Regions from separate parts of the Arthrobacter sp. NPDC056886 genome, predicted to be linked through region 3. Evidence: predicted binding sites of a transcription regulator. Region 3 holds the regulator's gene; each other region holds the start of a gene.
What was found. Region 3 encodes LexA, which represses DNA repair genes until DNA is damaged. Its sites were predicted from a motif close to TCGAACANNTGTTCGA; they were not measured.
Positions count from the first base shown of each region.

Region 1: the regulator LexA is predicted to act here: its motif matches at 1,440-1,455, upstream of ACFRJ8_RS20375 (LysM peptidoglycan-binding domain-containing protein).
Region 2: the regulator LexA is predicted to act here: its motif matches at 2,080-2,095, upstream of ACFRJ8_RS03470 (DUF6504 family protein).

Region 1 is NZ_JBHUBT010000013.1:102,713-105,984, forward strand. Features, by position in the region: gene ACFRJ8_RS20365 (polyprenyl synthetase family protein) at 1-775, shown strand, start outside; gene ACFRJ8_RS20370 (Rv2175c family DNA-binding protein) at 919-1,272, opposite strand; gene ACFRJ8_RS20375 (LysM peptidoglycan-binding domain-containing protein) at 1,581-2,972, shown strand; gene ACFRJ8_RS20380 (PASTA domain-containing protein) at 3,076-3,272, shown strand, end outside.
Region 2 is NZ_JBHUBT010000002.1:84,618-87,889, forward strand. Features, by position in the region: gene ACFRJ8_RS03465 (DNA polymerase III subunit alpha) at 1-1,637, opposite strand, end outside; gene ACFRJ8_RS03470 (DUF6504 family protein) at 1,634-1,969, opposite strand; gene ACFRJ8_RS03475 (hypothetical protein) at 2,177-2,563, shown strand; gene ACFRJ8_RS03480 (chorismate mutase) at 2,586-2,912, opposite strand; gene ACFRJ8_RS03485 (VOC family protein) at 2,927-3,272, shown strand, end outside.
Region 3 is NZ_JBHUBT010000015.1:50,130-53,401, forward strand. Features, by position in the region: gene ACFRJ8_RS21470 (ATP-dependent DNA helicase) at 1-1,384, shown strand, start outside; gene lexA (transcriptional repressor LexA) at 1,492-2,241, opposite strand; gene ACFRJ8_RS21480 (LysM peptidoglycan-binding domain-containing protein) at 2,863-3,210, shown strand.

The sequences.
Region 1 (3,272 bases), on a different contig from region 3:
CGGTCCCAGCGTCCACCGCCGGTTCATTGAACTGCACGAGACCCAGGGCTGGGCGCTGGACAGCGAGCGGTTCGGCCACGCGGCAGCAATCCTGACCGGGGATCTCTGCCTGTCCTTCAGCGAGGAATCGTTCACGGAAATCGGGCACCGCGCCGCCTCCGGCAGCCCGGCACGGCTGATCTTCAACCTCATGCGCGCCGAGGTGATGGCCGGGCAGTACCTGGACATCCTGGAAGAGGTCGCCGGGCCCAGGCGGGACCGCGCCGGGGCAGTCAGCCGGGCCCAATCCATCATCCGGTTCAAGTCGGCCAAATACTCCACCGAACACCCGCTCGCCCTGGGCGGCGCCCTGGCCGGCGCCGGTGATGAGCTGCTACGCGGCTATTCCGCCTTTGCCCTGCCGCTCGGTGAGGCGTTCCAGCTGCGGGACGATGTCCTTGGCGTTTTCGGCGACCCCGTCACCACGGGCAAACCCGCCGGGGACGATCTCCGTGAGGGCAAGCGCACAGTCTTGGTGGCTTTCGCCCTGGACCAGGCCTCGCCGGCCGAATCAGAGTATATCGACGCCAAACTGGGCAGCCCCGATCTCAGCGACGCGGACATCGAGGAGATCCGCCGGATCATCGTGGGCTGCGGTGCGCTCCAGGCCACCGAAGTACTCATCGAGGAGTTCGGCAAGGCGGCCTTCGCTGCCCTGGACCTCCTGCCGCTTGAAGACCTGCCCAAAACCGCGCTCCGCAGGCTGGCAGAGGCCACGGTCTCCCGCGCCGCCTAGCCCGGCCCTGCCAGGCCAAGGTGCCAGGAAAAGCGGTCGGGCCGTGCACAGCGGCTTACGCTGTGCACGGCCCGTGACGGCAGGTTACTAATTATGTTGCCGGGTTAATGATGTTGCCGGCTCACTAGGCTGCCAGTGTGCTCCTACCAGGCCAGTGACTGCGCCCTGCGGCGGATTTCGGTCTTGCGCCCTTCCCGAAGGGCGTCGATCGGCCGGCCGCGGAGGGACTCATCCGGGGTAAAGAGCCAGTTGATCAGTTCCTCATCGGAGTATCCGGCGTCCGAAAGGACCACAATGGTGCCCTTCAGGCTCTCCACTGCATGGCCGTCCTGAATGAAAGCCGCAGGCACGGACCGGATGCGCCGGTCGCCAATTCTCACGGCCGCCAGCGCACGTTCGTCCAGGAGTGCATGGACCTTGGTAATAGGTACGTTCAGAAGCTGTGCGACATCGGGCAGGGGCAGCCATTCGCCCACGAGGCTTTCTACATTACTCACGGATAAAGATTGCCACGGCGGGTGCCCCGCCGCCTAGTCGGCAGTCGCAGAAATGACGGCCGAAGGCCATGGCCCATCCCGCCCGCCGGAATGCCGCCCGGGTTCGCACGGGACCCCGGGGCGACCGGTATTTGGCCGACACTCCGCCTGAGACTGGTTTGCGAACGTCAAACAGTTCTTGTGCTAATTGCTAATTCATGAGACATTCACATAGATCACATTTGTAACAGAAATAACTTTTGTCACACTGGTAACACCAGTTCTACCGGCCTGACCGCAGCGTTGCCGCTGAGAAGAGGATCTTTCCAATGACAACCTCACGTTCGCCACAGCTCCGTCCGGGGCGCAGCCTGCCGCTAATAGCGGCCACAACGGCGGCGCTTCCTGCCGTCATGCTTTCCTCCTTGGCGATTGCCCAGCCTGCCGCAGCCGAATCGCGTGTGCGTTCGGTCCCGGCAACCCTCGCGGCCGCCATGCGTGCCCAGGCCAAGGCAGACGCGGCAACGTCCCTCAAGGCGGCAATGATCCCCGCCGCCTCCGTCCCGGCGTCGCTGCCAAGCGCCATGCGGCCGGCGAAGTCCGCGGTTCCCGCCGTCTACACGATCGCCCGCGGCGACACCATCAGCGCCGTTGCTGGCCGCTACGGCCTGGATACTTTCGCCGTGCTGAAGCTGAACAACCTGCAGGCGAACACCATCATCTACCCGGGGCAGAAGATCAAGCTCACGGGCTCGACGCCGGCCCCGGCAGCCAAACCGGCCACCCCGGTCAAGTCAACGTCAGCCCCTGTTACCTCAGGCGCTGGCCGCGTCTACGTCGTGAAGGCCGGCGACACGCTGGGCGGAATCGCCGCGCGGCACGGCGTTGGGCTTTCCGAGGTCTTCAAGTGGAACGGGCTCGGCATGAGCTCCGTGATCTATCCCGGCCAGAAGGTCAAGGTCGGCGGCGGATCCAGCACCCCGGCTCCCGCCGCGACCAAGCCTGCGACCAAGCCCGCAGCGTCAGCGCCCGCGCCGGTCAGCTCGGGCTCCTACACCATCAAGGCCGGCGATACCCTTTCCGGCATCGCGGCCCGCAACGGCGTCAGGCTCTCGGACGTCCTGTCGGCCAACCGGCTGACGATGTCGAGCATCATCTACCCCGGCCAGAAGCTGGTCATCCCCGGCGCGTCGACGATCGCACCCGCCTCGAGCAAGCCTGCTGCCACCACGCCCCTCGTGCCCAGCACGTTCCTCGGCTTCAGCTACCCGGCCGCCGTGGTCAGCTCGGCCAACCAGAACAAGGCGCTCCTCAACGCCTCGCCGGTGCCCAGCCGTGCGCAGATGAAGTCGATCGTGGCGGACACGGCACGGCGCATGGGCGTGGACGCCAGCCTCGCCCTGGCCTTTGCCTACCAGGAGTCGGGCTTCGACCAGCGTGCCGTGTCACCGGCCAATGCGATCGGCACCATGCAGGTCATCCCGTCCTCCGGCCAGTGGGCCTCCGATCTCGTGGGCCGCAAGCTGAACCTCCTGGATCCGTACGACAACGCCACGGCAGGCGTCGCGATCATCCGCCAGTTGGTCCGCACAAGCCCCGATCTGGACAATGCGATCGCCGGCTACTACCAGGGTCAGTACTCGGTGAGCCAGAATGGCATGTTCGAGGACACCAAGGGGTACGTCGCCGCCATCAAGGCCAACCGCAGCCTGTTCGGCTAAACACAGACTCCAGCACAGGCTCCTTCACAGCGGAGCTTGACGCTACGGGCCCGGATCGCATGTTGATTCGGGCCCGTTTCTGTCCAGCGACTACGATTGTAAGGTGCAAGATTACGTGCAGGACGCTCTCGTAGGGAACCTGGTGGACAACCGCTACCAGGTTCAATCCAGGCTTGCCCGCGGCGGGATGTCCACCGTGTACCTTGCCACTGACCAGCGCCTTGAGCGCGATGTCGCGCTGAAAGTGCTGCATCCCCATCTGGCCGATGACCCGCAGTTCCTTGACCGGCTGGGGCGCGA
Region 2 (3,272 bases), on a different contig from region 3:
ATGTGGCGGGGCAGCCGGTCCAGCCGCTCCGTAAGGTCCACCAAGAGGTCAAGCTGCTGGTTTCCGGTGAAATCCCGCTGTTCCACCCGCTCAGCGAATTCCTTCAGCTCCGGTTTCTCCTCGAGGGCTTCGCGGAAGTGCCGGGCCGAGAACCGCCACAGCTGCTTGGCGATGTCGCCGATTTCGCCGTCGTCCATGCCCAGCGCCAGGCCGGCGTCCCGGACGGCACCGCGAGCGCGGTAGCCATTCTGCATGCTCATCAGCGTGACGCGTTCGGCTCCGAAGCGCTCAAAGATCTTCCGGTAGACGTTGTGCCGTTCGGCGCTTTCGACGTCGATGTCGATATCGGGCAGTGTGGCGCGGTCGCGGGAGAGGAAGCGTTCGAAGATGAGGTCGTGTTGGAGCGGGTTCACCTGGCTGACGTCGATCAGGTAGTTGACCAGGCTGGAGGCCCCGGATCCGCGGGCGGCGGCCCTGACCCCCATGTCCAGGATCATCCGGGAGACCTCTGCGACGGTCAGGAAGTAGGAGGCGAAGCCCAGCGAGTCGATGATCCGGAGCTCGTGCTGCAGCCGGGTTCGCATCTGCTGTTCCTGCTGCCCGGAGATTCCCGGGAAACGGCGGCCGATCCCCGCCTCGCAGCGCAGGGTAAGTTCGGCGAGCGCATCGCCGTCGATCCCGATCACGGATCCTTCGGGGACCACGGGCTGCTTCCAGCCCATGTCGGCCACAGGATCCATGCGGCAGCGGTCCGCGAGCGCCTCGGTCTGGGCCAGGAGCCGTTTGAGGTCCGCCGTTCCATAGCCGGCGGCGTGGATGATCTCCTTGCCCAACTGCAGCATCTGGGCCGCAGATTTTAGCCAGCCCTGCCCATTGGGCTGCAGCAGCGGGGCTGCGGAGAGCTCGGGGAGGGATCTAAGCGTCCGGGCCGAGTCCAGCACATCGGCGGTGGCCGCGCCGTCCTCGGCCACATACCGCACAGCATTGCTCAGCACGGCGGGCACCCCGTGCTCTGCTGCCAACTTGAGCATCCGCACCGCGTGGGCGGTGCTCAGCGGTTCCCCGGGCGGGCTGAGCTGGGACACGACCTCGGCCGCCAGGGTCCCGGGGGGCATGGCATCCAGCCAGCGTTTGAACAGGGTGCGGGGCCTCAGATAGCGCCTGCCCCCCATGGCGCGGCCGACGTCGGAGTCCGGGCCGATCAGCACCGTCAGGACCGGCTGGAGGGTTTCCGGGTGCAGGGTGCGGGAAGCCAGTTCCGCCCGTGTGACGGCCACCGGCACCGCTCCCCCTGCCTTGCCAGTGGTGCGGGCATGGGCGTCGGAGATCAGCCGGCACAACGCCCGGTAGCCGGCGCCTTTGTTGTGTCCGTGCGCCAGCACGACGACGCGTCCCCCCAGCTGGGTGCGGAGGTCGCCGTCGTCGTCAAAGACCGCAAGGTCCACCCCGACGATCGCATCCAGCCCTGCGCCCATGCACGCCTTCAGGTGCTTGACGGTGCCGTACAACCCATCCCGGTCCGTGCAGGCGAGCGCGGTGGCGCCGTCTGCGGCGGCCGCGGCGGCCAGTTCATCCGGCCAGGAGACGCCATAGTGGGCGCTGAAGGCGGTGGAGACGTGTAGGTGGGTGAAGTTCATGCTGTCTTGGGCTTCCGGAGGGGCTGCAGGGCGTCGTGGATCCTCAGGAGCCGCCACCGGCCGCTGCCGACATGCCGGGTCAGGTCAAGGGTGAGGGTGGAGTCCGCGGATTGGTTCCCGGCGGCTCGCACCTGGACCCGCCAGATCTCGTGGTCCACCAGGCCCGGACCGCTCCCGAGCGGCGCCCGGTTTTCCTCCGCCCACCATTGCCGGCGCTCAAACCAGCGGACGGGTTCCGCGCAGACCGTGTAGTGCCGGCCTGCCCAGTCGAGGCGCAGGGGCTGTCCTGCGGGCGTGCAGACGACATCCACAGACTCGCTAAACATGCCCATACTGCCTCCCGACCCAGTCCGGGCTGGAGCCGGTCCAGTCCCTGCTTCTGCTAGCCCTACATATCCAAGACTCAAAACTCCAGACTGAAGACTGAAGACTCAAGCTTTATTCGAACATATCTTCGAATAAACCCAGTCTACGTCGGAGTAGCGACAAAACCCAGATCGGGGGTGGACGGACCGTGGCACAGGTAGCAGGATTGAGCCATGAGCTCCCACATCGCACTCCTGAAGCACGTAAAGGTCGCCGCCAAGAATTCAACCTTGGTGGCGACCTTTGATATAGACGGAAATATCCCGGGGCAGGGCGCCTACGTGGTGGGCCTACTGGCAGCCGGGCCGGACTACTCCCATCAGCGCAGACTGGGCATTGAGTTCATGAACGGCGAGGCCGTGTCCTTCTACTACTTCAACCATGACGGCACGGAAGAGAATTTCGACCTCAAAGGCGTGGAACACTCAGGAAACACCATCACCGGAAACTTCCCCATGACAACCGTGCTGGGCCTGCCCAAGGGCCACCTCATGACCGCTTTCAGCGATTGTGACGGCCGGGATTACCAGGCCAACGTGCCTGTCGAAGAGGCCCTCTGAGCCCCCGCCAGGAAGCCTCCTGCTAGGAAGTGGACTTGTACACTTCCAACTCGAGCGTGATGAAGGCGTCGATCATCGCCCGGTAGGTCTTCTCGACCAGTTCGACGTCGATGTCCTTCTGTTCGGCCGTGGCGCGGACGTGTTCAATGACCCGCTCCACGCGTCCGGGTGCCCGGACTTCGGCACTGTCCGCCTTGAGGGTCCCGGCGATCCGGATCAGCCGTTCGCGGCGCCCGATCAAGGCCACGATCTGCTCGTCCACCTCGTCAACAGCCACCCGTACGGCGGCGAGCTGTTCCCGGTCGGCCTGGGCGGTCTTGTCGTCTGCGTGATTTGTGGGCATGTGCATGACAGTATCGAAAGATGCAGCCACGAGTCGACTTAATTTCGCTGGGTGTCCGCAGTGTTGACGCCTCACGTAGCTTCTACGTCGATGGCCTAGGATGGCCGGTCCACCGGGAGGTATCCGGCCAGGTGCTCTTCATCCAGGTCAACCACGGCCTGATCCTCTCGCTCTGGGACGCGGGCCAAATGCAATCCGAAGCGGCCACCGATCCCCCGGCCGGCGTCGCGAGCATCACGCTCAGCCACAATCTGGCCAGCACGGCGGAAGTCGACCTGGTGATGGCCGCCGCCGAGACGGCGGGAGCCCTTATCGTCTCGGCACCGAAGACACAGCCCTGGGGCGGGTACACCGGCTACTTTGCCG
Region 3 (3,272 bases):
GCAGAACGCCGCCGACGCCGACGTCGTGGTCACCAACCACGCCATGCTGGCCGTCAGCGCCTTCGAAGGCCTGGCGGTGCTGCCCGAGTACGACGTCGTGGTGGTGGATGAGGCGCACGAACTTCAGGACCGCGTCACGGGCGCGGTCTCCGGCCAGCTCTCCGTGGCGATGGTGCATGCCGCCGCGTCCGGGGCCCGGAAACACACGGGCATCACCGTGGACGCGCTGAACAATGCTGCCTCCCATCTGGAGCTGGCGATCGACGGCGTCCCGAGTGGGTTGATGCCCAACGGGCTGAACAGCGAGCAGCTGGACTGCATCGACCAGCTGCGCGACGCGTGCCGCGCCGCCCTGTCTGATTCGAAGGGGGACAGCTCCGTGTCGGCCGACGGCGGACGCCAGCTGGCCCGCTCACGCCTGATGGTCATCCTGGAACTCTGTGAGCGGCTCCTGGCAGCGCGCGAAAACCGCGAAGTGGTGTGGTTCTCCCGCAACAGCAGCTTCGACCCGGCGCAGGGCTACTCCCAGCCGGACGAGAGCTCGCCGGCATTGATCAATGTTGCGCCGTTGAGCGTCGCGGGGCGTCTGCGCGAGGGTTTGTTCGCGGACCACACCGTCATCCTGACCTCGGCCACGCTGGCCATCGGCGCTGCCTTCGAGCCGGCTGCCGGCGGCCTCGGCCTCGTTGGCAACGGCGCCCCGAGCTGGACCGGCGTCGACGTCGGATCCCCCTTCGACTATCCGAAGCAGGGCATCCTCTACGTCGCCCGGCACCTGCCCAAACCCGGCCGCGGAACGTCCCCCGAGGCCTTGGACGAACTCGAGAAGCTGATCCGCGCTTCCGGCGGCGGTGCCTTGTGCCTGTTTTCCTCGCGGCGCGCGGCCGAGGAAGCCGCCGAGGCCATGCGGCCCCGGCTGGGCCTCAGCATCCTGTGCCAGGGGGAGTCGACCATGACGGCGCTTGTGCGGCAGTTTGCGGACGAGCCGGACACCTGTTTGTTCGGCACGATGTCCCTGTGGCAGGGCGTCGACGTTCCCGGAGTGTCCTGCCGGCTGGTGGTCATTGACCGGATTCCGTTCCCGCGGCCGGACGATCCGCTGATGACGGCACGCTCGCGGGCCGTCGCCCAGGCCGGCGGCAATGGCTTCATGTCCGTCTCGGCCACGCACGCCGCCATTCGGCTCGCGCAGGGCGCCGGACGGCTGATCCGCTCGACGTCGGACAAGGGCGTGGTAGCGGTGCTGGATTCGCGGCTGTCCACGGAGCGCTACGGCGGATTCCTTCGCGCCGCGCTGCCGCCCTTCTGGCCCACCACCGATTCGTCGATAGCCATGGCGGCCCTGGAGCGCCTGGCCAAAGAATCGGCACAGGCCGCCAAATAGGCAATTGGGGAGCCAGTCGACCAGAAAACGCGAACGTCCCCGTCCGGATTACCGGCGGGGACGTTTGCTTTGGGTTTACGTGGTCCGGGATGACCCGGCCGCAGCCGCTAGAGGGAGCGGAGCACCGAGACGACTTTGCCCATGATGACGGCGTGGTCGCCGAGGATGGGCTCGTACTGGGTGTTTTGCGGCAGCAGCCACGTGTGGCCGTCCCGCTGGCGGAATGTCTTGACCGTGGCTTCGTCGTCCAGCAGCGCGGCAACGATGTCGCCGTTGACGGCATCGCCCTGGCGGCGGACAACCACCCAGTCGCCGTCGCAGATGGCGGCATCGATCATCGAGTCGCCCGCCACCTTGAGCATGAAGAGTTCGCCGTGGCCCACGAGCTGGCGGGGCAGCGGCATGACATCCTCCACCACCTGGTCCGCGAGAATCGGTCCGCCGGCGGCGATGCGTCCGACGAGTGGCACCATTGCGGTGTCAGTGGCGCTGGCGAGTTCATTCACTGACAGGCCGCCGACGGCCCGCAGGCCGCTGGACTTCTCGACTCCCGAAATCGGGGTGGTCCCCTCGTCCAGGGTCAGCGGCATGAGCACTTCCATGGCCCGCGGGCGCTTCGGATCGCGCCGCAGGTAACCGAGCTTTTCGAGCTGGGAGAGCTGATGGGTAACGCTCGACAGGCTGGCCAGACCGACAGTGTCGCCGATCTCGCGCATGGACGGCGGGTAGCCCTTGTCCGTGACGGACCGCTGGATGGTCTCCAGGATTTTCTTTTGCCGGACGGTGAGGCTTTTGGGGGCCCGGGCGGGCTGCGGGCTCCGTGAGGTGGCCCTGCCGCCGGTGGCTTGTGCTGCCATGTTCGCCAACGCCTTTCCGTTCCGCCCGGCTGCCTTGGCTGCTGTCACCGGGAACTTCCGGTCTGAAATGTCAGACCCTGCTGATCAACTACCAATGACTTCACCCAGTGAATTCATTTGTGGTTGTTCTGTCCCTCAAAAATAGGCCAGCCGCAAAGCTTTTTCAAACATTTGTTCTAGCGAGTCTCGACATCGTTCGTTAGTAAGTGCTAAAACAGAACAAGCAGAGTTCGAATATGTGTTCGAGTTCGGAGTTGCGACTCCGGATCCGGTGTTCGGTTCTATGTTCGAAGGTTCGGCCGGTTGGCGGCGAGTACGTGGAGTACGCCGGGCGGCACCGTATGGTCCAGGAGGGCTCAGTTCATGTCAGCTTCAAGCGCGTTTCAAGGCACTTTCGTTCAGGGCGTCACGAATCACCACCGCAGGGCTGGTGCCAGTGGCGTGGTGGATCTCGGCAGCGTCGGCCACAGCACCATCGGCCAGAGCAGCGCAAGCCAGAGCGGCGCCCGCCAGAGCAGTGTCGACCAGACCAGTTTCGGCCAGGGCAGCATCCGTTACGGCAATGTGTACCCGATCAACGCCGGCCCGCGCACCTCCCCGACGTCGCCCGCACCGCTAGGGGTGGCGGCCGCTGTTTCCGCCGGTCGGCCCAAGCAAGCGCCGCTGCGGCTCACCCGGCGCGGACGCTTCGTCTTCTTCGGTGTCCCGCTGATCCTGCTGGCGGCGCTCATTCTGTCGTTCAGCGGATTCCTCAACGCACCCGCGAAGGCGGCGGATTCCGCGGACCAGCTCTCCCCGACACCGACCGTTACCGTCACAGTGCAGCCGGGGGAGTCCCTCTGGGCCATCGCGGGGTCCGTGGCCCCGGAGCGCGATCCCCGCGACGTTGTGGCCGATATCGTGCAGCTGAACAACCTGGATGCCGCGCGTGTGATGCCGGGCCAGGAGCTGTTCGTCCCGTCCAAGTAGCGTCCGGCAAGCCAAGTTCCATCACCCAACTACCCTCACCCAAGTGCCGTTGCAGGCGTCAC